DNA from 3 places in the Undibacterium sp. genome. Region 1 is predicted to be linked to each of the others. Evidence: predicted binding sites of a transcription regulator. Region 1 holds the regulator's gene; each other region holds the start of a gene.

Region 1 (10,075 bases):
CAAGACTTTCCCATTGGCATTCCCTGAAGACTACCATGGCAAGGATGTTGCCGGTAAAACTGCAGAATTCACGATCACTTTGACAAAACTGGAATGGGCGCACATGCCTGAAGTTGATTCCGAATTTGCAAAAATGCTCGGCGTAGAAGATGGCGATCTGGTCAAGATGCGTACCGACATCAAGGAAAACCTGGAGCGTGAAGTACGTGGTCGCGTCAAAGCCAAGACTAAAGAAAGTGTCATGGACGCACTGGTCAAGGTAGTGGAATTCGACGTACCCAAGACTTTGGTTGCACAAGATGGCGAGCGTCTGGCAGAAATGACACGTCAGGACATGGCGCAGCGCGGCATGAATGTAAAAGACGTGCCTTTCCCGGCTGATTTGTTCAATGCACAAGCTGAACGTCGCGTTCGTTTGGGTCTGATCCTGGCTGAACTGGTCAAGGCGAACAGTCTGCAAGCAACAACCGAGCAAATCAAAGCGCAAGTTGAAGATTTTGCCCAAAGCTATGAAGATCCACAGCAAGTCGTTAAGTATTATTTTAGCGATCGCAATCGTCTTGCTGAAGTTGAAGCCCTTGTATTAGAAGAAAACGTCGTTACCTATGTGCTGGGTAAAGCGAAGGTAACAGACAAAGTTCTGCCTTTCGACGAATTGATGGGTAACAACGCACAAGCGTAATAAATAAAGGAAAACACATGACAGGCATCATCCGTAATTCGGCACTGGACACAAACATGCTGGGCATGGTGCCTATGGTGATTGAGCAAAGCGGCAGAGGTGAGCGTGCATACGACATCTATTCCCGCTTGCTCAAGGAGCGTGTGATTTTCCTGGTTGGTCCGGTCAATGACCAGGCTGCCAACCTCATCGTCGCACAGTTGCTGTTCTTGGAAAGTGAAAATCCTGATAAGGATATTTCACTCTACATCAACTCTCCAGGTGGTTCGGTGTCTGCTGGTATGGCAATCTACGATACCATGCAGTTTATTAAGCCTGATGTGTCAACTTTGTGTACTGGCCTGGCGGCATCCATGGGTGCCTTCTTGCTGGCTGCCGGTGCCAAGGGCAAGCGTTTCTCTTTGCCAAATTCCCGTATCATGATTCATCAACCTCTGGGCGGCGCTCAAGGACAGGCATCTGATATTGAAATTCAGGCACGTGAAATTTTGTATTTGCGCGAACGTTTGAATGGTATCCTGGCTGAAAAAACTGGTCGTAGCTTGGAGCAAATTGCCAAGGACACAGATCGTGATAATTTCATGTCAGCGGACGCTGCTGCAGAGTATGGTCTGATCGATAAGGTACTGGCGCATCGCGCTTGAGTTGCTCACTTACGTAGCTTATCAAAACAAGAACGCCTGTTCCGTAACGGTCCGGGCGTTTTTTCATTCTGTTCTATAATGTCTCATTGCTCCCCATAGTTGCATATTGATGTCATGACGAAAGCCGTTTTTGCAGGTAATATGCAAGACCAAGAAGCTGAGGAAATTTGTGGTTGGTTTGCGCGGGCAAGGCCTGTGTAAAGTTTTGTCAAGCTGCAGTTTAATCATCAGTTTTATAGATTAATTTTGTTTATTTCATATACGTATCATGCCCGATAAAAAATCCTCCAGCGGAGAAAAGTTGCTCTATTGCTCGTTTTGCGGCAAGAGTCAGCATGAGGTTAAAAAATTAATAGCAGGGCCATCCGTATTCATTTGCGACGAGTGTATTGACTTGTGCAATGACATCATTCGTGACGAAGTGTCTGAGATTGATAATATTGCCAGCGCGAAAACTGAATTGCCTACGCCGCAAGAAATCACTGACTTGCTGGACCAGTATGTGATTGGTCAGTTGGGTGCCAAACGTATCCTTGCAGTCGCGGTGTACAACCATTACAAGCGTCTCAAGCATTTGGGCAAAAAAGACGATGTTGAATTGGCAAAGAGTAATATCTTGCTGGTAGGTCCGACTGGTTCCGGCAAAACCTTGCTGGCGCAGACCCTGGCGCGCATGCTGAATGTACCTTTTGTCATTGCCGATGCGACTACCCTGACCGAAGCGGGCTATGTTGGTGAAGACGTCGAGAATATTATTCAAAAATTGCTGCAAAATTGCAACTATGAAGTCGAGCGTGCGCAAAAGGGCATTGTTTATATTGATGAAATTGATAAGATTTCCCGTAAATCAGACAACCCATCAATTACCCGTGACGTTTCCGGTGAAGGTGTGCAACAAGCTTTGCTGAAGCTGGTTGAAGGTACGATGGCATCCGTGCCACCTCAAGGCGGTCGAAAGCATCCGAATCAGGATTTCATCCAGATTGATACGACAAACATCATGTTCATCTGTGGTGGTGCATTTGATGGCCTGGCCAAGATCATTTCTGACCGTTCTGAGCGCAGTGGCATAGGGTTTTCAGCCAGCGTCAAGAGCCAGGCGGAAAAGAGCGCCAGTGAGGTCATGCAAGATGCTGAGCCGCAAGATCTGATCAAGTTTGGTCTGATCCCTGAGTTGGTTGGCCGTCTGCCAGTCATCGCGACACTGAATGAGTTGGATGAAGCGGCGTTGATCCAAATCCTGGTGGAACCAAAAAATGCCCTGATCAAGCAGTACGCAAAATTGCTGGAGATGGAAGGTACTGAACTGGAAATCCGCCCGGCGGCTTTGCAGGCGATTGCCAAAAAGGCTATTATGCGTAAAACTGGTGCTCGTGGTTTGCGTTCCATCCTTGAGCATGCTTTGCTGGATGTCATGTATGACTTGCCTAGCCACCAGAATGTGGAGAAAGTTGTCATTGATGAAAGCACGATCACCAATGGTGCAAAACCCTTGCTGATTTACCATGAGCAACCAAAAGTGGCTGGAGCCTGATGGCATTGTTTGCCATGAAGTAAGAAAAATGGGGAGTTAACTCCCCATTTTTTATTTATTTGCCTTGTTTTAAATTGTTTCGAAGTACAATGATTTAACAAAACGATTCTGGCTTCAATCGTAAAGCTACCCGGGGAAGCTCTCTGAGTGGCTTTTTTTATTGTTTTTTTCCAGAATGGGCTTGTGTTTCCGCCCAGTGCGCCAACATTGTTAACCAGTATTTATGAAAGGTGCGCCATGACGACTACTCTGATTACCGAACAAACCCAATTGCCGTTATTGCCACTGCGTGATGTTGTTGTATTCCCGCACATGGTAATCCCCCTGTTTGTGGGACGCCCCAAATCCATTAAAGCGCTTGAAGCCGCCATGGATCAGGGCAAGAGCATCATGCTTGCTGCCCAAAAAGCGGCTGCCAAGGATGAGCCTTCTGCCGACGATATTTATGAAATTGGCTGTATTGCCAATATCTTGCAAATGCTGAAATTGCCCGACGGCACCGTCAAGGTGCTGGTTGAAGGTGCGCAACGTGCACGTATCAGCAAGATTCATGATTCTGAATCGCATTTCTTTGCTGATCTGACACCTATCGCCGTTGACGAAGGTGATGAGTCAGAAGTGGAGGCGATGCGTCGCGCCATCGTTCAGCAATTTGACCAGTACGTCAAACTGAACAAAAAGATTCCACCAGAAATTCTTGCCTCTCTGTCTGGTATTGATGATGCTGGCCGCCTGGCCGATACCATCGCCGCGCACCTGCCTTTGAAGCTGGAGCAGAAACAAGTCATTCTGGAAATCTTCAGTGTGGCAAAACGTCTTGAGCATTTGCTGGGCCAGCTCGAAGGCGAGCTTGACATCTTGCAAGTCGAAAAACGTATCCGTGGTCGCGTCAAGCGCCAGATGGAGAAATCCCAACGCGAGTATTACCTGAACGAGCAAGTCAAGGCGATACAGAAAGAGCTGGGCGAGGGTGAAGAAGGCGCCGATATTGACGAGCTGGAGAAAAAAATCCTGGCTGCCAAAATGCCTAAAGAAGCCCGCGACAAAGCACAGAATGAGTTGAAAAAACTCAAGATGATGTCACCGATGTCGGCAGAAGCTACTGTCGTGCGTAATTACATCGACACCATCGTCAATTTGCCATGGAAGAAAAAATCCAAGGTCAATAATGATTTGACGAATGCTGAAAAAGTGTTGGAGGACGAACACTTTGGCCTTGATAAAGTCAAGGAGCGCATTCTGGAATATCTTGCAGTACAACAGCGCGTCGACAAGCTGAAAGCGCCTATTCTGTGTCTCGTGGGTCCTCCTGGTGTTGGTAAAACCTCGCTGGGGCAATCCATTGCCCGTGCAACGAACCGCAAGTTCGTGCGTATGGCCTTGGGCGGGGTACGTGATGAAGCAGAAATTCGCGGTCATCGCCGTACCTACATAGGTTCGATGCCTGGCAAGATCTTGCAAAGCCTGTCCAAGGTTGGCGTGCGTAATCCTTTGTTCTTGCTGGATGAAGTGGACAAGATGGGCGCTGACTTCCGTGGCGATCCTTCGTCAGCCCTGCTAGAGGTATTGGACCCTGAGCAAAATCACACTTTCTCGGATCACTATATCGAAGTTGACTTCGATTTGTCTGATGTGATGTTTGTAGCGACCTCCAATTCCTACAATATCCCGCCAGCTTTGCTCGACAGGATGGAAGTCATTCGTCTGTCGGGTTATACCGAGGATGAAAAAACTAGCATTGCGCAACGTTATCTGTTACCTAAGCAAATCAAGAACAATGGTTTGAAAGAAGGCGAAATCACCGTGGCAGAAAGTGCCTTGCGTGACATCATTCGCTATTACACACGCGAAGCAGGCGTGCGCTCGCTGGAAAGGGAGATCTCCAAGATTTGCCGCAAGGTCGTGAAAATGCTCTTGCTGAAAAAGACCGAGAAAAAAGCCACGGTCAATTCCAAGAACCTGGATAAGTACTTGGGTGTGCGTCGTTATGACTTTGGCGTTGCCGTCAAGGATAACCAGGTTGGCCAGGTCGTTGGCTTGGCCTGGACTGAAGTGGGCGGCGATTTACTCACTATAGAAGCTGTCGCCATGCCAGGTAAAGGTGGTGTCATCCGTACTGGTACTCTGGGTGATGTCATGAAAGAATCGATCGAAGCAGCCCGCACTGTAGTACGCAGCCGCGCCAAGCGTCTGGGTATCAAGGCAGATGTATTCGAAAAGAGTGACATTCATATCCACGTACCTGAAGGTGCAACACCAAAAGATGGTCCATCTGCCGGTATCGCCATGACCACGGCGCTCGTATCCGTGTTCACTGGCATCCCGGTCCGCGCAGATGTTGCCATGACTGGTGAGATCACATTGCGCGGCGAAGTCTTGCCTATCGGTGGCTTGAAAGAGAAATTGCTGGCGGCTCATCGCGGCGGTATCAAGACTGTGCTGATACCTGAGGAAAATGCCAAGGATCTGACTGAGATTCCTGATAATGTCAAAAACAAGCTGGAAATCATCCCGGTAAGGTGGATAGACAAAGTCCTCGAAATTGCACTGGAATCCCAGCCCGTTCCTTTGGTTGACGAACCAGTAGCCGTGGTGGCGTCTACACCGGCAGCTGCTCCAACAGAAGCAACAGCTGATACTACTGTGGTCAAGCACTAAGTAATGTATGTTTCTGAAATGAAAAACGTCCGGATATCCGGACGTTTTTTTATGTCAACCGCTAACGAAAGTTTGGTGGCAAGCTGGTGTCAATAAGTTTGTGATTCTGCCTTTACATGAAATACTTGAGAGGGCAAAAATCATGCACAGGTTAATCTCAAACCCAGTTGCGCATGAGGCCAACCGCCAGCCCTTCCAGCGCGAAATCTTCTTCCGTGTCACTGATTTTAATGACAGGATAATCGGGGTTTTCCGGTATTAGTTCTATCAGGTTACCAGTCTTGTTATAGCGTTTCACTGTCACATCATTACCCAGGCGTGCAACGACGATCTGGCCATTGCGGGCACTGTCGGCTTTTTTTACTGCCAGCAAGTCGCCATCAAATATACCGGCATCGCGCATAGACATGCCGCGTACCTTTAGTAAAAAGTCAGGTTTGGCAGAGAACAGGGAAGGGTCAACATGGTAAGTGGATTCAATATGCTCGCTGGCGAGGATGGGCGAACCAGCAGCGACGCGGCCCACCAGTGGCAGGCTGAGTTGAATCAAGGTAGAGTGAAGTGGGGGCGGTTGTTTGCCGGTGATATGGTTGGACAGCTTCGATTCCAGCAGTCGAATGCCGCGTGAGGTACCTGCCGCAATTTCTATAACCCCTTTGCGTGCCAGTGCTTGCAAATGTTCTTCTGCAGCATTGGTTGAGCGAAACCCCAATTCTGTTGCAATCTCAGCGCGTGTAGGGGGAAAGCCTGTGTTTTGAATGGCATCTTTAATCAGGTTAAGAATTTGTTCCTGGCGGGCGGTGAGTTTAAGCATGGTGTTTTCTAGTGTGAAGGTGCTGTATATACAAGCAGTCTGTATTTTTATACAGTAGAGCTGAATATGCAAGTCAAAATCCTCGAGATCTGTCCGAAATGTGAAAAAATACCTCACTTTAACGTCTAAATTGGCCTATAAAGCAGCTAAGTCACTGATCCAATTGATCAATATGAAAAACTGGGTTATTATTATCGGCTTTCCTCTTCCCGCACTCGTCTTGACGCCGAGGCGGGCTATTTTATTGTCCACAAGGAGAATATATGCGTCATTATGAAATCGTATTTATCGTACATCCCGATCAGAGCGAGCAAGTTCCTGCAATGATCGAACGCTACAAGGCAAGTGTTGTAGCTCGTGGTGGTCAAATCCATCGCGTTGAAGACTGGGGCCGTCGTCAACTGGCTTACATGATTCAAAAATTGGCTAAAGCGCACTATGTTTGCATGAACATCGAATGCGATGCTGAAACTCTGCTCGAGTTGGAAACAGCATTTAAATTCAATGATGCTGTTTTGCGTCACCTGACAGTCAAATTGAAAAAAGCAGAAACAACACCTTCTCCTATGATGAAAGCTGTTCAGAAAGAAGATGCTGCAAAAGCGCAACGTGTTGAAGCGCCTGCTGCTTAATAATTGACAAAGGTCGCGTAAAAAATAGTGAATCAGCTGAAGCTCGTAGCACGGATTGTGGAAAAAAGCGCATTGCGTTACACCCCGGCCGGTATCCCGATAGCTTCTGCTACCTTGATGCATAGTTCAGAAACTCGTGAGGCGAACACAGTTCGGCAGGTCGAGTTTGAAATTTCTGCAATGGCTGCTGGTGAAATATCCCAGCGGTTTACAGAAATTGCCTTGGAGCAGCCCATGGAATTCACTGGTTTTTTAGCGCGCAAAAATCGCAATAGCAAAAGTCTCGTTTTTCACGTCACTGAATTCGGGACAACTTTACTAGATTAGGAGCCAAAAATGGCATTCGGTAAAAAATTCGACAAAAGCAAATTGAAGCAAAAGCGCCAACAACAAAATCCTTTGTTCAAGCGTAAAAAATTCTGCCGCTTCACAGCAGCACATGTAGAAAAAGTTGACTACAAAGATATCGACACACTGAAAGATTTCGTGCAAGAAAACGGCAAAATCATGCCAGCACGTTTGACCGGTACAAAAGCGCTGTATCAACGTCAAGTTGACACTGCAATCAAACGTGCACGTTACCTCGCGTTGCTGCCATACACTGATTTGCACACAGCGTAATTGACGACAAGGTAAAGGAGAAAAATATGCAAGTTATTCTGTTGGATAAAGTCGTTAATCTCGGCAATCTGGGTGATGTAGTTCGCGTTAAAGACGGCTATGCACGTAACTTTTTGATTCCACAACGTATGGCTCGTCGTGCAACGACGGCTGCAGTTGCTGAATTCGAAGCAAAACGCGCTGAGCTGGAAAAAGCAGCGGCCGCTAAATTGGCAACTGCTCAAGCTCAAGGCGAAAAACTGTCTGGTTTGACTGTTCAAATCACACAAAAATCTGGTGTAGATGGCCGTTTGTTTGGTTCCGTCACTAACGCAGATATCGCTGAAGCCCTGACTAAACAAGGTTTCGCGATAGAAAAAGCACAAGTGCGTTTGCCACAAGGTCCGTTGAAGATCGCTGGTGAACACAGTGTTTCCGTTGCTTTGCACACTGACGTTGTTGTTGACGTTAATGTTGCAGTAGTGGGCGAACACGCGTAATTTGCTTTTTGCAAAACGCTGAAAAAGCCGGGGATTCCCGGCTTTTTTCATGTTTGAGAGAAATTTTTCGTTATTTGTCTGTTTGTCACAAACTTGTCACAAACTCGCCATCTTCTCGTACTTTGAACGCTCTGATAGTCTGGTTTAACGGTTATAATGCGCGCCATGAAAGCTGGTTCTGATCCTCAAGTTGACGCGCTACGCGTCCCCCCCCATTCCATAGAAGCAGAGCAATCTGTTCTGGGTGGCCTATTGCTGGATAACGCGGCCTGGGACCGTATCGCCGATTTTATCGGCGAAGAAGATTTTTATCGCTACGACCACAGGATTATCTTCCAGTGCATGGTCAAACTCATTAATAGCTCGCGTCCGGCTGACGTCATTACCGTCTTTGAGGCGCTGACTAGTACAGGCAAGGCAGAAGATGCCGGTGGCCTGACTTACCTGAATGCGCTGGCACAAAACACCCCCTCTGCTGCAAATATCCGTCGCTATGCAGAAATTGTCCGTGACCGCGGTGTATTGCGTAAGCTGATTACCGTCGCGGATGAAATTTCTGGCAATGCCTTCAATCCGCAGGGTAAAGAGGTCAAGCAAATGCTGGACGAGGCTGAGTCCAAGATCTTTGCTATTGCTGAAGAAGGCGCACGCGGTGCTCAGGGTTTTCAGGCGATTCAGCCCTTGCTGACCCAGGTGGTCGAACGCATAGACGAGCTGTACAACCGCGACAATCAAAATGATATTACCGGTGTGCCGACTGGCTTCACTGATCTGGACAAGATGACTTCAGGCTTGCAGCCTGGTGATCTGGTGATTGTAGCTGGCCGTCCGTCGATGGGTAAGACCGCCTTCTCACTGAACATCGGTGAGAACGTGGCGATAGACAGCGGCTTGCCAGTCGCCGTGTTTTCCATGGAGATGGGGGGGGCTCAGTTGGCCATGCGTATGCTGGGCTCGGTAGGGCGCCTGGATCAGAGCCGTTTGCGCGTCGGCAAATTGACCGATGAAGACTGGCCACGCCTGACGCACGCCATTCAAAAGATGAATGAAGCGCAACTGTATATTGATGAAACGCCGGCGTTGAGTTCTATAGAATTGCGCGCACGCTCCCGTCGTCTGGCACGTCAGTGTGGCAAGCTGGGCCTGGTGATCGTCGATTATTTGCAATTGATGTCGGCCAATTCCGCTGGCGAAAACCGTGCGACTGAGATTTCTGAAATTTCCCGAAATTTGAAGGGCCTGGCAAAAGAACTGCATTGCCCGGTGATTGCCTTGTCCCAGTTAAACCGCTCTCTGGAGCAAAGACCGAATAAGCGCCCAGTCATGTCTGACTTGCGCGAATCTGGCGCGATTGAGCAAGATGCTGACGTCATTATGTTTATTTATCGTGATCAGGTGTACAACCCGGATTCACCTGACAAGGGCACGGCGGAAATCATTATTGGTAAGCAGCGTAATGGCCCTATTGGTAGCGTGCGCCTGACTTTCCTGGGTGAATATACCAAGTTTGACAATTATGTTGGTTCCTTGTCGATTTACGGTGATAGTGAATAACTCAAAGCAAAATGCTGGTGTTGGTGGGTAGACGCAAAGTAGTAAATCAAGACTTAAAAAGTAGAACAGTGTTGCCAGGCATGCTTGATTGCATGCGCCTGCCTGGACAATTCTAGAAATCTTATATTTTCAGTGAGAATAAAATGTTTGGACGCTTGATGCCCACCGAGGGCAAATTTTTTGAACTCTTCAATCAACATGCAGAGTTATGTGTCAAAGGTTCCAAGGAAATGGTTGCCCTGATGACAAATTTTGATGATTTGGAGATCCGTGTTCATGCGATAGAGAGCATAGAAAAACAGGCGGATACTGTTACTTACAATACGATAGAGTTGTTGCACAAAACTTTCATCACGCCACTGGACCGTGATGACATCCATAAACTGATCACCCGTATGGATGATATTCTGGATTTGCTGGAAGATGCTGCCCAAACCATCTCTTTGTACGATATCCG
Region 2 (10,075 bases), on a different contig from region 1:
CCTCTTGCCTGCAGGAGAAAATGGCGAACTTTGCATTTCCGGCCCCGGCGTTGCTTTTGGCTATCTTGGTCGACCTGATCTGACTGCTGAAAAATTCTTGCCTAATCCCTGGGCCAGGAATTCGCATGAGGCCAGGCTGTATCGCACTGGTGATCTGGCTTGTTTTAATCCCGACGGCAGTGTGCAATGCCTGGGACGAGCTGATGATCAGGTAAAAATCCGTGGTTTCCGAGTTGAGCTGGGTGAAATTGAATCTGTTCTAGCCAAACAAAATGGCGTGGGTGCGGTTGCTGTTGTTCTGCGTAAGGATGAGGAGATTGATCAGATTGTGGCTTTCATTGTCAACGATCAATTGCCTGCAGATTCTGATGCCAGCACTTTTGCACAGCATGCCGCCGTCTTGCGTGTAGAGCTGGGCCGGGTCTTGCCGATTTATATGGTGCCAGCCAGGTTTGAATACTTAGCTGAAATGCCGAGGCTAACTTCAGGCAAAATTGACCGCAATGCGCTCAAAAAAATCGAGTTGGTCAAGCAGGTGGCAAATAATGATTCTGATGTTCCACAAACCGAAACAGAGGTTGTGCTGTTTGAAGCTTTGGCCAGCCTGTTTCCTGGGCAGGCAATACAGCGTACATCAGATTTTTTCACAGACCTAGGTGGCCATTCTTTAATGGCGGCAAAGTTGGTGTCGATTTTACGCAAACACCCTCGCTTTGCCTATTTCAGGATAAGTGACATTTATGCACATCGCATCATCACAAAGATGGTGGATATTCTTGAATCCACCGGACAAACCCAGGATGCCGCTACGGCAATCAGTAAGTCACAATGGGTAGCTGCTCCCTGTTGGAAGCGCTGGCTGTGCGGTCTGGGGCAGGCAGTGGCCATACCTTGGTTGGTGGCCATGCGCATGGTGCAATGGTTGGCCCCTTTTTTTGCTTACCACTTCTTTACAGGTGACCCTGATGATTCTATTGCAAGAGCAGTGCTCTTGTCTGTTGGTGTTTTCCTATTGTTGACCCTGGCCGAATTTGCGGTCGCCATCATGGCGAAATGGCTGATTGCCGGACGTTTGAAAGCCGGGCGTTATCCCTTATGGGGATGGACATATTATCGATGGTGGCTGGTTGACAGGCTAGTGGAAGCTGCGCCTGCTTATATGCTGAGTGGCTCTTCTTTATACACCTGGTGGTTGCGTGCCCTGGGTGCAAAGATAGGCTCTGATGTGGTGATAGGTTCCATGACTTTGCGTGTGCCAGATTTGTTGTCCATAGGCGATCGTTGCAGTATAGGTAATGCGAGCAATTTTGAAAATGCCAGGGTACAGCATGGCGAGTTAATCTTGGGAGCAATCACGTTGGAAGATGATGCGTATGTCGGCTCGTATGCTGTACTGGAAGGCAATGTCTATTTAGAAGCCGGCAGCCATCTTGATGGGCAATCTGCACTGAGTGAGGGGAAACGGATACCAAAATCCCGAATATGGAAAGGCTCGCCTGCCAGAGATGTGGGCTTGTTTGATGCCGCGACCTTTCCACCAAGACCTCAGGCTACGCGCTTGCGCCTGCTTGGTGAAACTGTGTTTTTTGTGTTTGGTTCACTCTTGATTAGCGCGCTGTTCTTTATGCCGGTTTTTCCCAGTTTTATGACTATAGACTGGTTTGATAACTCCGAACTTTTCCCAGGACTGCAAAGCAACTCAGTGGCCTTTCAGCTCGTAAAATATTTCTTGCTGGCTTTTCCCGCCACTGCTGTGTTGATTGTGTGCACCGCCCTACTTTCTGCCGGCATACGCTGGAGTATTTTGCCAACCTTAAAGCAAGGGCAATATCCCGTACATGGCAATACTTATTGCGGCAAATGGTTAGTCAATCAAATTCAGGAATCCAGCCTGAACGTCTTGCACGGTGTATATGCAACTGTCTATGCGCCCTTCTGGTATCGTTTGCTGGGCGCAAAAGTTGGTCGTGGGGCTGAGATTTCCACAGCCTTGGGTGTAGTCCCAGATATGTTGACTTTAGGTGATGAAACCTTTATTGCCGATGCGGTATTGCTGGGTGACGAGCAAATTGATTGCGGCTGGATGAGCATGCACCCTACGGTGATTTCGCGTCGCAGCTTTGTTGGCAATGGCGCATATATTCCAGATGGCACGATCTTGCCTGAAAACGTCTTAATTGGTGTCCACTCCAGTGCACCAAGTAACGAGCAGATGCATGAAGGTGACACTTGGTTGGGTTCTCCAGCAATCCATTTGCCTGCCCGCGAAGAAACCAAGGGTTTCCCTGAGAATCTGACCTTCCGGCCTTCAGCAATTCGCCGTCTGGGTCGGGGTTTGATCGAGGCTTTCCGCATCATTGCGCCGCATGCGATGGTGATTGCCGTTGGCTATACCATAGTTCTTGATTTGATGCCTTTGGCAGGCGATGATCGCTGGAGTGAAGTCTTGTATTACCTGGTCGTTGCAGGTTTGTTGTATGGTGTGGGCAGTTTTGCCTTCATCCTGATGTTGAAATGGTTGCTGATTTTCCGCTACAAGAAAAGCAGCGTGCCCATGTGGACGCCCTTTGTCTGGATATCAGAAGGCATTACCAATCTGTATGAAGGAATTGCAGTGCCGAATTTCATGCGCTACCTGCGTGGTACGCCATGGCTGCCTTTGGCATTCAATCTGCTTGGTTGCAAAATCGGACGAGGGGTATATATGGATACTACAGATATTACCGAGTTTGACTGCGTCAGCATTGGTGAATATAGCGAAATCAACGCCCTTGCTTGCCCGCAAACACATTTGTTTGAAGACCGGGTCATGAAAATTGATTACGTCAGTATTGGTAAACGTGTGTACATGGGGCCGCGCAGCTCGGTTTTGTATAGCGCCGTGGTAGCAGATGGTGCCAGTCTTGGTGCATTGACGCTGGTGATGAAGGGGGAATATATTCCCGCCAATTCCAGTTGGCATGGTTGCCCCGCTGCAATGACGGGTTCTTGATATGCATATATAATTTTCAGTAAGGGGATAGGGCTACAAATGCGTCATCCCCTTGAATTTATTTAAACTCAGGGCAATTCATCGACTTATACAACCAGATGGTTTCTACAAGATAATTGTGATGCAGTTCATGCTCATTCGTTGGGGCAAAAGCACCTACGCTCATACCCTGAAAGATACCCAGTTTTGTTGACGCTATCTAGCTTGGAGCGCAATACAGGGATGTTAAGAAGCATTGTTGACGTATAACAGATAATGCATGCCCTGCCCCTGGCCATTTCTTGTGTGCTCAGGATTTGCAATTGGACGTTAAGTGTTCAATTGTATATTCACTAAAAATTGATATCTTACAGAACTGGACTTTCCTGAAGTAAATATATCTGAACAATGTGACGGATATATTTGCTACCAAGAGTTATTTGTTCAATTGTGGAATGTATTTAATAGCCAGCTTAAGCATGACTCATTGCTACCAATTAGCTTTGGATAAAATAATCAGCCATTTACGGAACATCAGTATTTCCAGGTGCCCAGCTTGTATGCCTGTACTGCAATCTAGTACAGGATTGACATAGTAAGAGCGCTGTCTAAAGTCGCGGCAGACAAATATTTCGCGACGACCCAGACGCATCAGAAATGATGTCGGGGCGAATTGCAAGCTGAAGCGTGTATCAAAGGACTGTTCGAGGTTTGCCATATTCAATCTCCATATCGGTTGGTATGTGATAGAGGAACGGTCATCAAGACATCCATGCGTTCATCCATGGAGCGAACTTTATCACAAACAACTGTATGCGCAATCAGTAATTTGTAAAGCTGTGGTTTTCTCATCTCTCTGTATTTTTTTCCTCCAGTCACGTAGCACCGTCACATAAAATAAACTTTGAAGTCTGCCGCCATATTACATATACTGTACGTTTAATCAGTATATGTAATATGCCCTACGTTTCCTCACTTCCTCCTGAACACATACACCCCGCATTGTGGCGTGCATCGCAACTGGCGCGTGGTCAGGGTGGCTATTTGCCCAGTGGTTATGCTGAACTCAATATTGAACTGCCCGGAAATGGCTGGCCGCAGGGGCAATTAACCGAGATTTTGTTACCGCAGATTGGCACTGCCGAGCTCAGTCTACTCAAACCCGCCTTAAGTCAACTTGATGGCCGTCCCATTGCTTTGTTGACACCGCCTTATGTACCGCAAGCATTGGTTTTTGCAAGCACAGGCTTGCAGCCATCGCAGTTGATATGGATACGCTGCCACAAACATGTTGATGCCCTGTGGGCGGCAGAGCAGGTGCTGCGCAATAGCAGTTGTGGCGCGCTGTTATTCTGGACATCCAGCATCCGTAGTGAAGCTTTGCGTCGTTTGCATCTGGCAGCGCAAAGCTCAGAGACTTTATTTTTTTTAATGCGTGACATGCGAGCTGCGCAGCAAGCCTCTCCCGCGCCCTTGCGATTGAGTGTACAAGCCACTCAATATGGCCTGGAGCTGAGCATTCTCAAGCGCCGTGGCAGCCAGCGCGATGCGCCGCTGGCATTGCATGTGCCAGATCATCCTTATTTGTATGCCTATGCTCACCCAGGCAAAGAAAAACTTGCGACAAACTATGGTAACTTGCCCTCCACTGTGGATAGCCGTGCACCTGCCTTTACTCCAGCTTGAGGTGTTTGTCACTCCCTTGCTTGCTCAGCAAGAGACGCAAGTCAGTGTCATTCTCCATCACGGGCGGGTAACGTCCATGTCTGAGTCAGCGAATCATATGGGTATACGTTTGAACATGCGCACGGGCGGCGTGCAAATGCTGTGCGCTGGTGCAGAGTGCTATCAACGTGATCAAATTAAAGAAAAGCTGGCATTACAGGCGGTGGCAACTACGTTGCTGCAATACTCACCACAAGTCTGCCTCGCAGAAGATGATTGCATACTGGTTGATATCAGCGCAAGCCTGAGTTTATTTGGTGGCATACGTGCTTTGCGTAAACGTGTGCAAGAGAGCATGCGCATTTTGGGTTATACAGCAACCACAGGCATAGCCCCCGTTGCCAGGGCTGCCTGGCTGTTGGCCAAGGAAGCATCACGTAAACTACTCAGAGGACAGCACGTTTTTAAAATGCAGCGATTAACGCAACGCCTGGACAGACTACCAGTCAAATTGCTCACTGCGGCGCAGCCTTTGACTGAGTTATTACAGGGCATAGCCTGTTATAGCTTGAGAGATTTACGGCACTTGCCTCGCCCCGGCCTGCAAAGACGCGGAGGCAAGGCTTTACTCATAGAACTGGATCAAGCCTATGGCGAGCAGGCCGAGGTGCATGAATGGTATCTCGCAGCGCCAGAATTCAAAGTCAAAATGGAATTACCAGACCGTATAGAGCAAGCAGAATCACTACTAATCTTTGCCCGCAGCTTGCTGGCGCAGTTGTTGGGCTGGCTGGCAGCGCAGCAACTGGCAGTGACGCATATACACATGGAGTTATTGCATGAGCGTGGTCGCCAGGCCATCCCGCCGACCATGTTTGACTTGCATCTGGCACAAGCATGCTGGCAAGAATCGCATCTACTCAGCTTGTTCAAAGAAAAGTTGAGCCAGCTAAAACTGCATAGTGCCGTCATCGGCATGCTGTTGGAAGTAAAGCAGACCATATTGCGCGAGGCGCAAAGCTATACCTTGTTTCCTGAACCCGGTGGGCAGGAAAATGAACATAAGCGCTTACTTGAACTCTTGATTGCACGTCTGGGCGAAGATAATGTCTTGCAGCCGGCACCGCATGCAGACCATAGGGCGGATATTGCCAATCACTGGATTTCTGTCATCAAGAAACCCCCACCGCCCTGCCCTGCTCACGCATTGGCAGGCTATGTCTTGCGCCCCAACTGGTTGTTACCGCAGCCGCTGGCGCTGGACATTCACGAGCATCGTCCCTATTACGGATCAGAATTGAAACTTGTTTCTCCGGCTGAGCGCATAGAATCCGGCTGGTGGAATGAGCAGATACAAACCCGGGATTACTACATCGCTGTCGATAAGCGCCATGTGCGCTACTGGATTTATCGCGAGCGAGCCAATGATCCTGAAAGTGAAGAGCCTGTCTGGTTCTTGCATGGTATTTTTGGATAGCATTTGGATATATCAACATGAGTGCCTTCCTGCCCGAATATGCCGAATTATTTTGCATGAGCAATTTCAGCTTCCTGCATGGAGCATCACATTCAGAAGAATTGGTGGCACGTGCCATTAAACTGGATTATCGTGCCCTCGCCATTACCGATGAGTGTTCCTTGGCTGGCGTGGCAAGAGCATATACAGCAGCAAAAAATACGGGCTTGCATCTCATCATCGGTGCCCACTTCAAACTGGAAGATATAGAAGCACCTGCAAGTAGTGTGCATCTGATTGCCCTTGCACAAAACCGCGAAGGCTATGGCAATCTCTCTGAAATGATCACCCTTGGGCGATGCCGGGCAACCAAAGGCAGTTACTTATTGACACCCAGGGACTTCGTCACGCCACCAACAGGTTTAGAGCATTTGTCTGGCTTGCCAGATTGCCTGTTGATACTGGTGCCAGCCTACCCGGCAGAAAGCGATGTACTGCTGAGACAAGCAAATTGGTTGAAGCAACACTTTCCTGGTCGTGCCTGGATAGGTTTGAATTTATTGATGCAAATTGCAGATGAATATCAAAAACAACAAGTTGATGCGGTAGCCGAGACCGTGCAATTGCCAGTTGTTGCAATTGGCCAGGTCACAATGCATGTCAGATCCCGCAAGCCCTTGCAAGATACGATGACTGCCATACGGCTGTGTCAGCCCATAACCGAATGTGGTTATGCGTTGGCGATGAATGCAGAGCAGCACCTGCGTTCCCGCTTGCGGCTGGCGACGATCTACCCGCTGCATTCCCTGGCTGAAACAGTGAAAATTGCCGAGCTGTGCAGCTTTTCATTGAATGAATTGCGCTATGAATACCCGCACGAGCTGGTACCTAAAGGATACACGCCTGCCAGTTATTTAAAGTTGCAGGTGTATAAAGGAGCGCACTCGCGCTATCCACAAGGCTTGCCATCATCAGTAACCCACAAAATAGAACATGAATTGCACCTGATTAATGATCTTGCTTATGAGCCTTATTTTTTGACGGTGTTTGACATCGTTAATTTCGCCAGGAAAAAAGAGATTCTATGTCAGGGACGCGGCTCGGCAGCAAATTCTGTCGTCTGCTATTGCCTGCACATCACCGAAGTTAACCCAGAAACACATACCCTGCTATTTGAACGCTTCCTGTCAAAGGAAAGAGGTGAGCCGCCCGACATCGATGTCGATTTTGAGCATCAGCGCCGTGAAGAAGTCATGCAGTACATCTACGACAAATATGGACGTGATCGCGCTGCCCTTGCGGCCGCAGTACACACCTATCACCCACGTGGCGCCTTGCGTGATGTGGGAAAGGCCTTGGGCGTAGATCTTGCGATTGTTGATGCCGTAGCAAAATCGCATCGCTGGTTTGATAGCAAGCAAGAGTTATTTCAACGATTTACTGAATGCGGCCTCGATACCAACTCGCCTATAGCCCAGCAATGGGCTCTGTTGACAGGGAAATTGCTGCGTTTTCCGCGTCATCTATCCCAGCACAGTGGTGGCTTTGTCATCGCACGCGGCAAATTATCCAGGTTGGTGCCTATAGAAAATGCGGCGATGGAAAAACGCAATGTGATCCAATGGGATAAAGATGATCTTGAATCTCTAGGTTTGCTCAAGGTTGATGTGCTGGCCCTTGGCATGCTGTCGGCATTGCGCCGTGCTTTTAACCTGATGGCTACATTGCCAGGTAAGCCTAAGTGCATGCAGGATGTCCCAAGGGAAGACTCGCTGACCTATGACATGATTTGCAAGGCAGATACCATAGGTGTGTTTCAGATTGAATCCCGTGCACAGATGAGTATGTTGCCGCGCCTAAGGCCCAGACAATTTTATGATTTGGTGATACAAGTTGCCATTGTGCGGCCGGGTCCTATACAAGGAGGCATGGTGCATCCGTATCTGCAAAGGCGTCAGGGCAAGCAACCTATAGAAATCCATGAAAACCCAGGCATGCGGGCAGCGCTGGAGCGTACGCTGGGGATACCTATTTTTCAGGAGCAAGTCATGCAGATCGCAATGCATGCGGCGGACTTTACGCCGGGGGAAGCAGATGGTTTGCGCCGCGCAATGGCAGCTTGGAAGCGTAAAGGCGGGCTGGAAGCGTATGAAGCCAGAATAGTGGAAACCATGGTCAAGAATGGCTATGAGCGTGATTTTGCTCAAGGGATCTACGAGCAAATGAAGGGGTTTGGTGATTATGGCTTTCCTGAAAGCCATTCTGCCAGCTTTGCCATCCTGGCGTATTTCAGTAGCTGGATCAAGCGCCATGAACCTGCCGTTTTTTTATGTTCACTGTTGAATTCGCAACCCCTGGGATTTTATTCACCCTCGCAATTGATACAGGATGCACGCCGTCACGATGTGCAAGTCAGCGCAATCGATGTGACTTGCAGTAATTGGGATTCTTCACTTGAGGCTGAGACGCAGCTCAATAAATTTACCGGGACCATGCAACCTGCTGTGCGCATGGGGTTTTCTCTGCTATATGGCATGTCCAAGGATGCAGCTTTGCGTATCACGCAGGCACGTCAGGAACAAGCCTTTGATGATGCGCATGATCTGGCAAAACGCGCGCAATTAAGCCAACATGATTTGCATATACTGGCAGCAGGTAATGCCTTGTCAAGCTTGGCCGGACATAGAAGGCAGGCACTGTGGCAGGCAGTAGGTGCAATACCGGACAAGGATTTGTTGCGGGCCACCAGCATACAGGAGCAAGTGCCACAACTGAAAGCACCTTCAGAAGCACAGGAAATTTATAGCGATTATCATGCGACCGGATTCAGCCTGCAGCGCCATCCCCTTGCCTTGTTGAGACCACAATTACTGGCCAAACGCTTCTTGCCAGCAGAAATGCTAAATACTTTTCAACAAGGGCAATTTGCCCGTGGCTGTGGCCTGGTTACAGTAAGGCAAAGACCACAGACTGCCAAAGGCGTCATCTTTATCACCATAGAAGATGAGACTGGCCCGGTGAATGTCATTATTTGGCCAAATGTACTGGAAAAGCAGCGTAGCGAAGTTTTGAGTGCACCGCTGTTGGGCGTATATGGTATCTGGCAATGTGAGGCGGAAGTCAGGCATCTGGTTGCCAAACGTCTGGTAGATATGTCACACCTCCTGGGGCAACTGGAAGTAGGTAGCAGGAATTTTTGCTGAACTCACCTACCCTGCAAAGACGCGATAATTACTTTTGATTATCTTCAGGCAGAGTCAGGCGACCGGTATGATAATCATAGTTGTATGACTCTCCAAAACGACCCCATTCGACCACAACTTCGAGTGCCCGTTTTACCTCATCAGCTTTCAAGAAGTCCTCCTTCAAATATCAGGCGCGTGAACACCAACTATTTTTTGTTGGCCTGCATGCGTGCTTTCAAAATGGCTGCTATTTCTCTTTGCTCTACGTCGATAGCAAAGTCGAGTGCATTTAAACCCAGATCATTTTTTAAGTATGGGTCAGCACCCTCTTCCAGCAGTAAACCGACGATGATATGTTTGCCAGAGCGAGCTGCCATCATCAGAGGGGTAGTTTTATTTGGTGATTCAGCATCAATATAGGCGGAGCTTTCCAATAATAAAGCGACGATATTCTTATCGCCACTTACTGCCGCATAATGCAATGCTGTCCAGCCAACTTGATTGATCTCTGCGCCCCGCTCTACCAGTTTTTTCACGACGGGGAAGTCGCCTAAATAACTGGCCAGCATCAAGATGGTATCGCCATTACTGGCTCTGGCTTCAAGTTTGATGTCCTTGTGATCGAGTAAGACCTGAAAAACTTTCTTCGAGTTTTCACGCAATGCAATCATCAGTAAAGTTTCGCCACGTATAGATTCTGTGGCATTGACACTCAGACCGCGTTTGACCAACTCACTGACTTTGTTTACGTCGTCGAAGCGTACCGCAAAAAGCAGGTCATCATGATCATCAGCAAAA
Region 3 (10,075 bases), on a different contig from region 1:
GGTGAAAATCGATTTAGCAACTGGCCATCAGCCTGGATTTTGTTCAATACGGCCAGTCTATTCACAACTGGCCAGACCTGTAGTGGCATGGCAATCATTCATTTCCCGACAACGGGTCGCGGCAGTACATTCAATAAAAAATCACAGCCATCTTTGTCCCTGACAACTCTATCATGTCGGCATGTTTCAGGGTATGTGGCTTGTCTTTGATGGACACCGTGTTGACTGTCGCTGCAGCATCGCCTTCCACCTGAGCAATCACATAATTCTTACCCTGCTGGGTGATGGCGATGACCTGGGTGCCGGGGCTGCCTATGGTGGTGACTGCTTTGACAAGATTGAGCTCTTTGCCAGCATTATTACCATTCATTACCTTAATCTTCACTCTGGGCTTGTCGACAGCCACCGCTTGCACCTGACCTGGCTCTGGCACAAAAGTCTGCTTGCCAGATTGCTCGACCTGGAATCTTAATTTGTATTTACCAATATCGATGACATCATCGTCTTGCAGCAAGTGCTTTTTTATGGGCTGACCATTGACCATAGTGCCATTGGTACTACCAAGGTCAAGCACGAAAGAGCCATTGGAAGAGGTATCAATCGCGGCATGCTGGCCGCTGACTGTCAGGTGATCAATGACGATGTCATTGCTGGGGCGCCGTCCTATTGTCAGGCGTGATTTACTGATAGTGATTTCTTGCTGAACCAGACCATTAAAGGTGACGATAATTTTCGCCATAAATCTCTCATCAATTCATAATCCCCGAACTACCGGGTAAATGTTCTTTGCAGCCACGACTTGTGTTTCTCGCCAACCAGGCGGAACAAGACCACGGAAATATTATCCAGCCCTCCCCTGTCCTTGGCTCTTTCTATCAAAGCTTCGGCGCAGCGATCAAGATCAGTTTCATGCATCCTGATCAAGCTCTGGATTTCATCATGCTCCAGCATATCGGTCAATCCATCTGAGCACATCAGATACAAATCTTCTTCATCTGTATGGTGAGTATGCAACTCGGTATATACCTCTTCGAGCGTACCGACTGCTCTGGTGATCAAATTCTTAATCGAAGAATAACGCGCATCTTCTTCCGAGATCAGACCTGCGTTGATTTGCTCCTGCAACACGGAATGATCCTGGGTCAGACGGCTCAAGTTACCGTCACGGAAGCGATAGGCGCGCGAATCGCCAACATGGGCGAGCAAAATTTTGTCTTGCAGACAGCATGCCACCACGACCGTGGTGCCCATGCCTGAACATTCTGGATTGGTTTGCGCCGCATACAACACATTGCGGTTGGCCAGTTCAACAGCCTCCGTCATCCAGCGGGCCATCGCCAGTGGCCTTGGCCCCATGGATGGAAACCAGATGGCATCCATCTTGCTGCACAAATATTCTGCAATGATTTGCGCAGTCATGGCGCTGGCGATTTCGCCCGCGTTATATCCCCCCATGCCATCAGCCAGGATCGCGCAGCCATAATCGGCACAAACGATGATGGCATCTTCGTTGTGCGACCTGACCAAGCCCGTATCAGAGAGGGCGGCAAATTGTAGAACACGCTGGTATGGCATCAATAAACGCTGGGAATAATCCTGGAGTATATAAATTTATAATAATTTTCAAATCGTACTGCTGGTGCTTACTGTCTCTTCTTCAGACGTCTCTTGGAAGTTTCTTGTTCTGCTTTTCATCAGCAAAGCGACCTGTCCACGGTCAATTCAATTGTGAACTGTCAATGACACTTAAGCTTAACATTAAGGAAATCTATTTGCACGGATATCCACAAGAAACTCCGGCATAAGTAAAAAAGAGTCGCAAAATCTGCGACTCTTTTTCATCTCAAGCTTGTCTACAGCATTGAGCTTACAGCATAGCTTTCAACAAACGCGCCATTTCTGACGGGTTTTTAGTGGCCTTGATGCCGCATTCTTCCATGATGTCGAGCTTGGCTTGTGCAGTATCAGCACCACCAGAGATCAACGCGCCAGCATGGCCCATGCGCTTGCCCGGAGGCGCAGTCACACCGGCGATGAAGCCAACGACCGGCTTCTTCATGTTGTCGCGTACCCAGTAAGAAGCGTTGGCTTCATCCGGACCACCGATTTCACCGATCATGATGACGGCATCAGTGTCTGGATCATCATTGAACATCTGCATGATGTCGATGTGCTTCAGACCATTGATAGGGTCACCACCAATACCAACAGCAGAAGACTGACCCAGACCCAGCGCAGTCAATTGACCCACTGCTTCATAAGTCAACGTGCCGGAACGGGAAACCACGCCGATACGACCTTTACGGTGGATATGGCCTGGCATGATACCGATCTTGATTTCGTCTGGAGTGATCAGACCTGGGCAGTTAGGGCCGAGCAATTTTGTCTTGCTGCCGGACTTTGCCATGCGGTCTTTCAACATCATCATGTCACGGACAGGGATGCCTTCAGTAATGCAAATTGCCAGGTCCAGGTCAGCTTCAACAGCTTCCCAGATGGCAGCAGCTGCGCCTGCTGGTGGAACGTAGATCACGGAAACTGTCGCGCCAGTAGCTGCTTTCGCTTCAGATACGTTAGCAAAAATCGGGATGCCTTCGAAATCTTCGCCAGCTTTTTTCGGATTCACGCCAGCGACGAAACAGTTTTTACCGTTTGCGTAATCGCGGCACATGCGAGTATGGAACTGGCCAGTTTTGCCAGTGATACCTTGGGTGATGACTTTAGTGTCTTTATTGATCAGGATGGACATATCTGTTCCTTGCGATTATTAAGCTTGAGCTGCAGCAGCTGCAACAACCTTCTGTGCTGCTTCTTCCATCGTGTCAGCCGCGATGATAGGCAGGCCAGAGTCAGCCAGCATCTTCTTGCCGATGTCTTCGTTAGTACCCTTCATACGCACAACCAGTGGTACTTGCAGGGAAACTGCCTTGGATGCAGTGATCACGCCTTCAGCGATCACGTCACAACGCATGATGCCGCCGAAAATGTTGACCAGGATGGCTTTCAGACCTGGGTTTTTCAACATGATCTTGAAGGCTTCAGTCACTTTTTCTGCTGTCGCGCCACCACCTACGTCGAGGAAGTTGGCTGGTTCGCCGCCGAACAGTTTGATGGTATCCATCGTTGCCATCGCCAGACCAGCACCATTCACCAGGCAACCGATATTGCCGTCGAGGGAGATGTAAGCCAGGTCAAATTTGGAGGCTTCGATTTCCGCTGGATCTTCTTCATCCAGATCGCGGTAAGCCACGATTTCTGGTTGACGGAACAATGCGTTCGCGTCGAAATTGAATTTCGCATCCAGTGCGATAACCTTGCCGGAGCCTGTCAAAATCAAAGGATTGATCTCAGCCAGGGAACAGTCAGTTTCCATGAAGGCTTTGTACAAACCTTGCAACTGTACGCGTGCATCAGCGATGGACTCTTCAGGCACACCGATTTTGCGGGAGATGTCGTCAGCTTCAGCATCTTGCAAGCCAGCAGTCGGGTCGATTGCCAGGTTGTGGATCAGTTCTGGATGTTTTTCTGCCACTTCTTCAATATCCATACCGCCTTCGCTGGAGGCCATCAAGACCACGCGCTGACTAATACGGTCAGTGACCATACTGACATACAGTTCTTTTTTGATGTCCGCGCCTTCTTCGATCAACAGGCGACGAACCTTTTGACCTTCAGCACTAGTCTGATGCGTGATCAGTTGCATGCCCAGAATCGCGTCAGCGTATTCACGCACTTGTTCCAGGGATTTAGCGACTTTCACGCCACCACCCTTGCCACGGCCACCAGCGTGTATCTGTGCTTTAACAACCCAGACTGGTCCGCCCAGCGTTTCAGCCGCTTTGACAGCTTCGTCAACAGACAGGCATGGAATACCGCGTGGTACTGTCACTCCGAATTTGCGGAGGATTTCTTTACCCTGATACTCATGAATTTTCATACGACTTCCCTTCAGACACTGAGGTATAAATAATTAAACAAACAAACTAGCTGGGTGATTTCGCGTCAGGCGGTGCTTTTGCCCAACGCGGGTAATATTGAACAACCGCCGGCCCGTCAGTACGAAGGGCGTGACAGCGATCAAGTTGAAAAGGTTGCTGCGCCTGCTGGCCACGATCGGTGGCCCCGTCGCGGGTATCGATCACATCCCCGGCAAAAGCCTGGACAGCAGCAGTCGGTAGAATTTGTGCCATTTCCGTCAGATGGGTGCAACCATGCACACCAGCCATGCGCTCTTTCACGCCCTGGCGGAACTGCCGTAACAAATTCAAACCGATGAGTTTTTTATAATCTGGAGTAATGACTTCGCAATAGCCAGGATAAGGTACAGCATCCGAAAACGCTTCCACATCAACGATGGTCAATTGCAAGTCTATGGTAATGCGCAGGCTGAGATCATGCAGCGCGCTGCCATTGGGGCGCACGCCGGATGCGAGGGTAATATCGCGGGGCTTATAGTCAGTGATACGGGCGTCAAGATCCCACAATCCGTCATCGCGCGCGAACGCTTCGATCTGGATAGTACGCGTGTGCTTTAAGGCGCGTCTGTTGGTTGACGAAGATAAGGGCATCATGCCTGCTGGCGGCTAAACCGGAATACTCAATAAATAGCCACAATTGCGTGTCGTTACCGCAGCTTCTACGATAACAGCCGCTCCTGCGGCCCTGCAAAAAAACCAGCAGAGTTTAGCACAGACCAGCCGCGAACTCATCATATGACTACAATTTAAGCAGTTTTCTGAGTATGCTAATGCAGAAATCTAAGCAGAAAATTAAGTTTTTTGTGGTTTGGCAAGCGAAAACATGGCGATGATGAGATAAAAGTCTGCTCTTGCAATACCGACAAGCAATTGAAAGAAGCACTTAAGCATGTCGTAAATTGTTGTCTATTTCAAAGTCCAGTCCAAAGTTTCTGCTTCAAAAGGAAGGACTGGACTCGTCAATTTAGGACTTATCAGTTCTAAACCTGAGCTTCAATGATGTGAATATCCTCCCCTTCGTCATTCCTGCGCAGACAGGAATCCATCGTATTAACACCTGTAGAGCCAAATCTGCCGCGATCTTGCTCAGGATTTCTGAATTCATGCAAATAAATCAAGAATAAACAAAATCAAGCAACGCCGCTGAACCCCAGCCTGCGCTGAGGCGACATGATGGCAACTGTGAGCATGTTGAAATGGCGAATACTATTCATCATCTTCATTATCTTCATCATTTTCATCACGCGACACCCGCATCGCCGCCTGCGTCGCCCTGCTGGAAAACCCCCTTTGCTGCAAAAACGCCGCCTGCTTCATTTTTTCCTGATGATCCTGCGGCGCGTGCCGGAATTTCCTGTGCAAGACCTGAACCGCCCTCTCGACCTCAGATTCTTTTAACTCTTCCTTCACGTTCTCTATATCCTGCGCATCCAGGCCATGGCTTTGCAGCTCCGCCAGAATACGGTTATTGCCAAACCTAGCCTGCCGCCGGTTCACCAACGATTCAGAAAAACGCTCGCCAGACAAATACTTTGCTGCTTCCAAAAAGTCCAGGACAGCGCCAACATCGTCGCCCTCCTCCACATAACGCGCCAGTTTGCGCTCCAGCTCCATGCGGCTATGTTCACGCATGGACAAATAACGCAAGGCACGGGCTTTCAGACTAATGGTGGGTTTCTTCATACTTTAAAAGCGAAAATGCCGGTTGGTAGCTACCAACCGGCATGATTCAAGACGATGTCGCTAACAGTGAGCTACAGCTTATTCAGCCGTTGCCGCTGCTGGCATTAACAAAGGGACGCCCAGATGCAAGCGTACTTTGTTTTCAATTTCAAATGACAACTCAGGGCGCTCTTTCAGATAAGTACGTGCATTGTCCTTACCCTGACCGATACGTTCGCCATTATAGCTATACCAGGCACCAGCTTTTTCTATGATCTTGGCGTCGGCCGCCAGATCCAGAATCTCACCTTCGCGTGAAGTACCTTCGCCATACATGATGTCAAAGTGAGCTTCTTTAAATGGCGGGGCCACCTTGTTCTTGACTACCTTGACCTTGGTTTCATTGCCCACCACTTCATCACCAGACTTGATAGAGCCAGTGCGGCGTATATCCAGACGTACGGAAGCATAAAACTTCAGCGCATTACCGCCTGTCGTCGTTTCAGGACTACCAAACATCACACCAATCTTCATACGAATCTGGTTAATAAAGATCACCAGAGTATTGGTACGCTTGATACTGCCCGTCAGCTTACGCAAAGCCTGGGACATCAGACGCGCTTGCAAACCAGGCAAGGAATCACCCATATCGCCTTCAATCTCGGCGCGTGGCGTCAATGCCGCCACCGAGTCGATAACCACCAGGTCAACACTGCCGGAACGCACCAGCGCATCAGTAATTTCCAGTGCTTGTTCACCTGTATCTGGCTGTGAAATCAGCAAATCAGACAGATTCACACCCAATTTTTGAGCGTAACCAACGTCCAAAGCATGCTCAGCATCGATAAATGCACAAGTACCGCCCAGTTTTTGCATTTCAGCAATCGCCTGCAGCGTCAATGTGGTTTTACCAGAAGATTCAGGACCATAAATCTCGACAACACGGCCACGTGGCAAACCACCGACGCCCAGCGCAATATCCAGACCCAGAGAGCCAGTAGAGACAACCTGTACCTCTTCCACCACTTCACCGTCGGCCATACGCATCACCGAACCCTTACCAAACTGCTTTTCTATCTGTGCCAGAGCTACTGCAAGTGCCTTTGCTTTTTCTGAGGCATTTTCTGGTTTCTTATCGTCCATACATTCTTTCATTCAATAAGCGGCGGGTGGAAAAAGGAATACAGGCTTAATTTCCTGCGATTTGCAGTACTGTATAAAAAAACAGTGATTTATGCAAGCGACTTTTTACATTGATTGCTGAACAGGGGATTTTACAGCGAAGGGCTGATAATTATCTGATAGTTATTTATTTGACAAAATTTGTCGATTTTCATTTAACTCTGAATTTTTCTCGCTTAACTTTGAATTTAATATTATGTATCCTCACCTCGAATGCGAGACATCCTTTGCGAACGCTCGCTCGGAGACGGCCTATCTGTCAAGAAAGACTGTTGCGCTTCTTCCCAATGCCAGATGACGCTAGCTCATAGAACGGCAGTCCCCTAATTATTTCTCCAATCACATCGAACGATTTATAGAGGCAATGATGGTTGGGTAAAGTCTTAACTCTCTCCGATAGCTCACCTAGATCTGCTGTCAGTCCAAGTGCGCCTAATTCTGCAGCTGTCACGTTTGGTACTTTATGGATAAACCAGGTTAATAAAGGTTCTCGATAATCATTACCTGCTGTCTTGAAGTGACGTAAATATTGAGATGCCAGGATAATTCCTGCTCCGAATTCCCTCCCTTCGACCAATAACTTACGTAGAACGTCGAAATCGTAGCGCATGATGTTATGTGCCTCGTCAACTAAGAGATAAGAATCAATCACTCGGAGTTGTGGTTCGGTGCCAATAAATGCACGCTTGGGCGTCTTTAACATATTCTCGTAAAACATATTCAATAAGATTGCAACGAGCATATTTTTGCTCCTATCATCTTGCCCCATTGCATCGAGCGATATAACCACAACACCGTCTAGAAATTGATCAAATGGAATAGTTTTTTTGGGATCGCGCTCAAAAATTTCCATATCGACTAAGTCGTCAATAATGGCCATAGGCGAGTCTGATTTCCCAGCTAACAATTTCTTGTATTCAGCGTGGATATCATAAATAGTAGGTACTTGATTTAAAGCATTCGCAGAATCATACGCGTTGCGAACAGCTCCCTTGAGTTTGTCACGCTGGACAGGCCCTATACCTGTGTAAACTTTGTCGAGGACATCAGCAAAGAAACGGAATCGATCCAGCCATGGAGCAGCAGATTCGGCTATGGACGCCGTATCAAATAAATTAAGTGGTAGCCGCATTGGCTTGACGACCCGGGCCCCAGTAGCTGCAACGAATTCCGCGTTGCTGTAATCACGTTTATAGTCAAAAATCAAAAACCGTGGCTTAATCCCGCGATTTTCTTCTCTCGCAGTAGCGATCTGGGCAATCAGTGATTTCAATAATTGCGTCTTACCTGTTCCTAAATCACCCACAACGCCAATATTAAATTGGCTAAGTCGTGTATCAGAGATATTGAGTGAAATGGTTCTAGATTCAAAACCATCAACACTCTTACCGACAGAAAGTAGAATGCCTGGACTTGCTTTATCATGCGCGGACTCTAATTCTACTTTCCCCGGATTCAATGACAACCTAGGCTGATCAATTGAATCCTCATTTATCTCCTGCTCATAGATCGGGTCTAGCGGAACAAGAATATCTTTGAGCTTAGTTGCTCTGTTTTCAGGTACTCCAGTATTGTTTTTAATTTCAGTGCTTTCCATCTTGTGGATGCGAGGCAATAAATCCCAATCAAGGACTTTAGCCCGAACGTTCGAATAGAAATCGATAGGGTTCCCCGCTATCATAAGAGCAGCATCTGTATTTGAAATTACGATAGTTTCCGTGAATCCATCATTGTCATGATCACGAGGCAAACTTTGAGGCGTGCTATCAATAACTATAAGGCGACCGCGTCTATCTATGCTAGTTGAAGGTCTCGGTCCAAGGATCGCCGCGGCAATGCGCTCATGATACATAGCCCAACGCGCAGCCTGGTTCGTAACGCTCTGATGTTGACTGTAGACTCGCATCCCAAACCCAATCATGGACAGCAGGAGATGTTGGAACGCAAGTCGCCAAATGAGTGAGTTCTCAGCTCGTTTTTGCATCTCCAAGAAAAGTGATGACAATGCCCGTGCTTGCGCAAGTGCCTCATTTGCTTCGCCTCCCCCCATTGTGCTGCCTTGCCTGCACTTAACCTCGATAGGTGTTAACTGCAAACGAACATCGATACTACCAAGATGTATCCCAACCACTAGAAGATCGGGACGTGATAGTGACATCTCACCACGATCCTTACCAAGTGAGCGAGCTATATCCGCCAAGTAACCACGGAACGGATCGACCGGAATGATAACGGCAATGTTGACGTCCTCAGGTGATCCCGAAAGAATTGGAATAAGGCTATCCAAGTTGCCAGTAACTCGAAATTGATCCTGTAGAAGTCGAACTGCAAGGAACAACCCTAGGTCACCTGTAGCACCAGTGTCATCACCGGACAAGCCCCGAACAGTCGGGATTCCTCGTCTCGCTACCTCAAGTAATATTTCCTCAACCTTTGAATCATCAATTTGCTTACTGTCTGGTACTATTTCCAGCACCCGTCTTAGCGCGTCTCGATCCGCGTCTCTAACCTGAGCGAGAAGGTAGTATCCGCTCGTATCGCCAGCACGGTGCGAATATGCTGGAAGATCGTAATCCCAAAGGTAGGCACCATTGATCCATCCGCCGAGAAAACATGCAGGATCGATCGCAGATGAAGAGACAGCAACAAAACCAGCTTTTTTTTCTTCCAGCATGCTGGATATTGCATGGACGTTAGGAGCAAACTGAAGTCCAATCTTTTCTAAATTGCTTCCTTCTACAGCGGCGACGCAATTTGCGACCTTATCCGCAAACATATTTCCCGACGATGGCACTGCAACACCTTGCCGTGACTCACTTAAGAAAGCACCATTTAACTGTCTCCTAACCCTATGGCGAATCAAACCTCCAAGACCAAGCGGTGAACGCATCCCGACTGATGTTGATTCAGGCTGAGCAGAATCTAATTGGGCTATGATACCAAGATCTGGTCGCGATCCCTGAGGTTGCCTTTCGAACCATCTAACCCTATTTGCCGTGTCCTCTGAGAGGTTGGCGATCGTTGCTTGATCCGGTCGAGAACCAACTACTCGTGTGTCAAACACTTCAAGTATCCTAGGCCCTACACCATCATAGTAGGTTGTGGTTTCTCCAGTTCCAAATCGCCGAGAACACCAACTTGCTAGTCCTTCGTTGCAGGCGTCCGTAGAGCCTCCAGTGCTAGAGACAACGAGACTTACAACAGGCTTCGCAGCAAGCAGACTAGATACGTCTTCCAGCGCACGAGCAACTTGA

The links. Region 1 encodes LexA, which represses DNA repair genes until DNA is damaged. Its sites were predicted from a motif close to ACTGTATNNNNATACAGT; they were not measured.
Region 2: imuA (translesion DNA synthesis-associated protein ImuA) is a predicted target of LexA. The motif match lies at 3,902-3,919, and genes of this name have one in related genera.
Region 3: recA (recombinase RecA) is a predicted target of LexA. The motif match lies at 6,851-6,868, and genes of this name have one in related genera.

The regions. Positions count from the first base shown of each region.
Region 1 is NZ_JAUXQE010000007.1:145,851-155,925, reverse strand. Features, by position in the region: gene tig (trigger factor) at 1-682, shown strand, start outside; gene clpP (ATP-dependent Clp endopeptidase proteolytic subunit ClpP) at 700-1,326, shown strand; gene clpX (ATP-dependent Clp protease ATP-binding subunit ClpX) at 1,595-2,860, shown strand; gene lon (endopeptidase La) at 3,098-5,518, shown strand; gene lexA (transcriptional repressor LexA) at 5,676-6,332, opposite strand; gene rpsF (30S ribosomal protein S6) at 6,596-6,964, shown strand; gene priB (primosomal replication protein N) at 6,992-7,291, shown strand; gene rpsR (30S ribosomal protein S18) at 7,301-7,585, shown strand; gene rplI (50S ribosomal protein L9) at 7,612-8,064, shown strand; gene Q8K39_RS04770 (replicative DNA helicase) at 8,230-9,618, shown strand; gene Q8K39_RS04765 (DUF47 domain-containing protein) at 9,762-10,075, shown strand, end outside.
Region 2 is NZ_JAUXQE010000021.1:196,380-206,454, forward strand. Features, by position in the region: gene Q8K39_RS10425 (Pls/PosA family non-ribosomal peptide synthetase) at 1-2,992, shown strand, start outside; gene Q8K39_RS10430 (hypothetical protein) at 3,462-3,689, opposite strand; gene imuA (translesion DNA synthesis-associated protein ImuA) at 3,929-4,657, shown strand; gene Q8K39_RS10440 (DNA polymerase Y family protein) at 4,632-6,113, shown strand; gene Q8K39_RS10445 (error-prone DNA polymerase) at 6,131-9,295, shown strand; gene Q8K39_RS10450 (ankyrin repeat domain-containing protein) at 9,484-10,075, opposite strand, start outside.
Region 3 is NZ_JAUXQE010000034.1:44,470-54,544, reverse strand. Features, by position in the region: gene Q8K39_RS17290 (FHA domain-containing protein) at 131-739, opposite strand; gene Q8K39_RS17285 (Stp1/IreP family PP2C-type Ser/Thr phosphatase) at 769-1,575, opposite strand; gene sucD (succinate--CoA ligase subunit alpha) at 1,868-2,749, opposite strand; gene sucC (ADP-forming succinate--CoA ligase subunit beta) at 2,768-3,952, opposite strand; gene Q8K39_RS17270 (DUF2889 domain-containing protein) at 3,984-4,568, opposite strand; gene recX (recombination regulator RecX) at 5,184-5,660, opposite strand; gene recA (recombinase RecA) at 5,739-6,782, opposite strand; gene Q8K39_RS17255 (ATP-binding protein) at 7,081-10,075, opposite strand, start outside.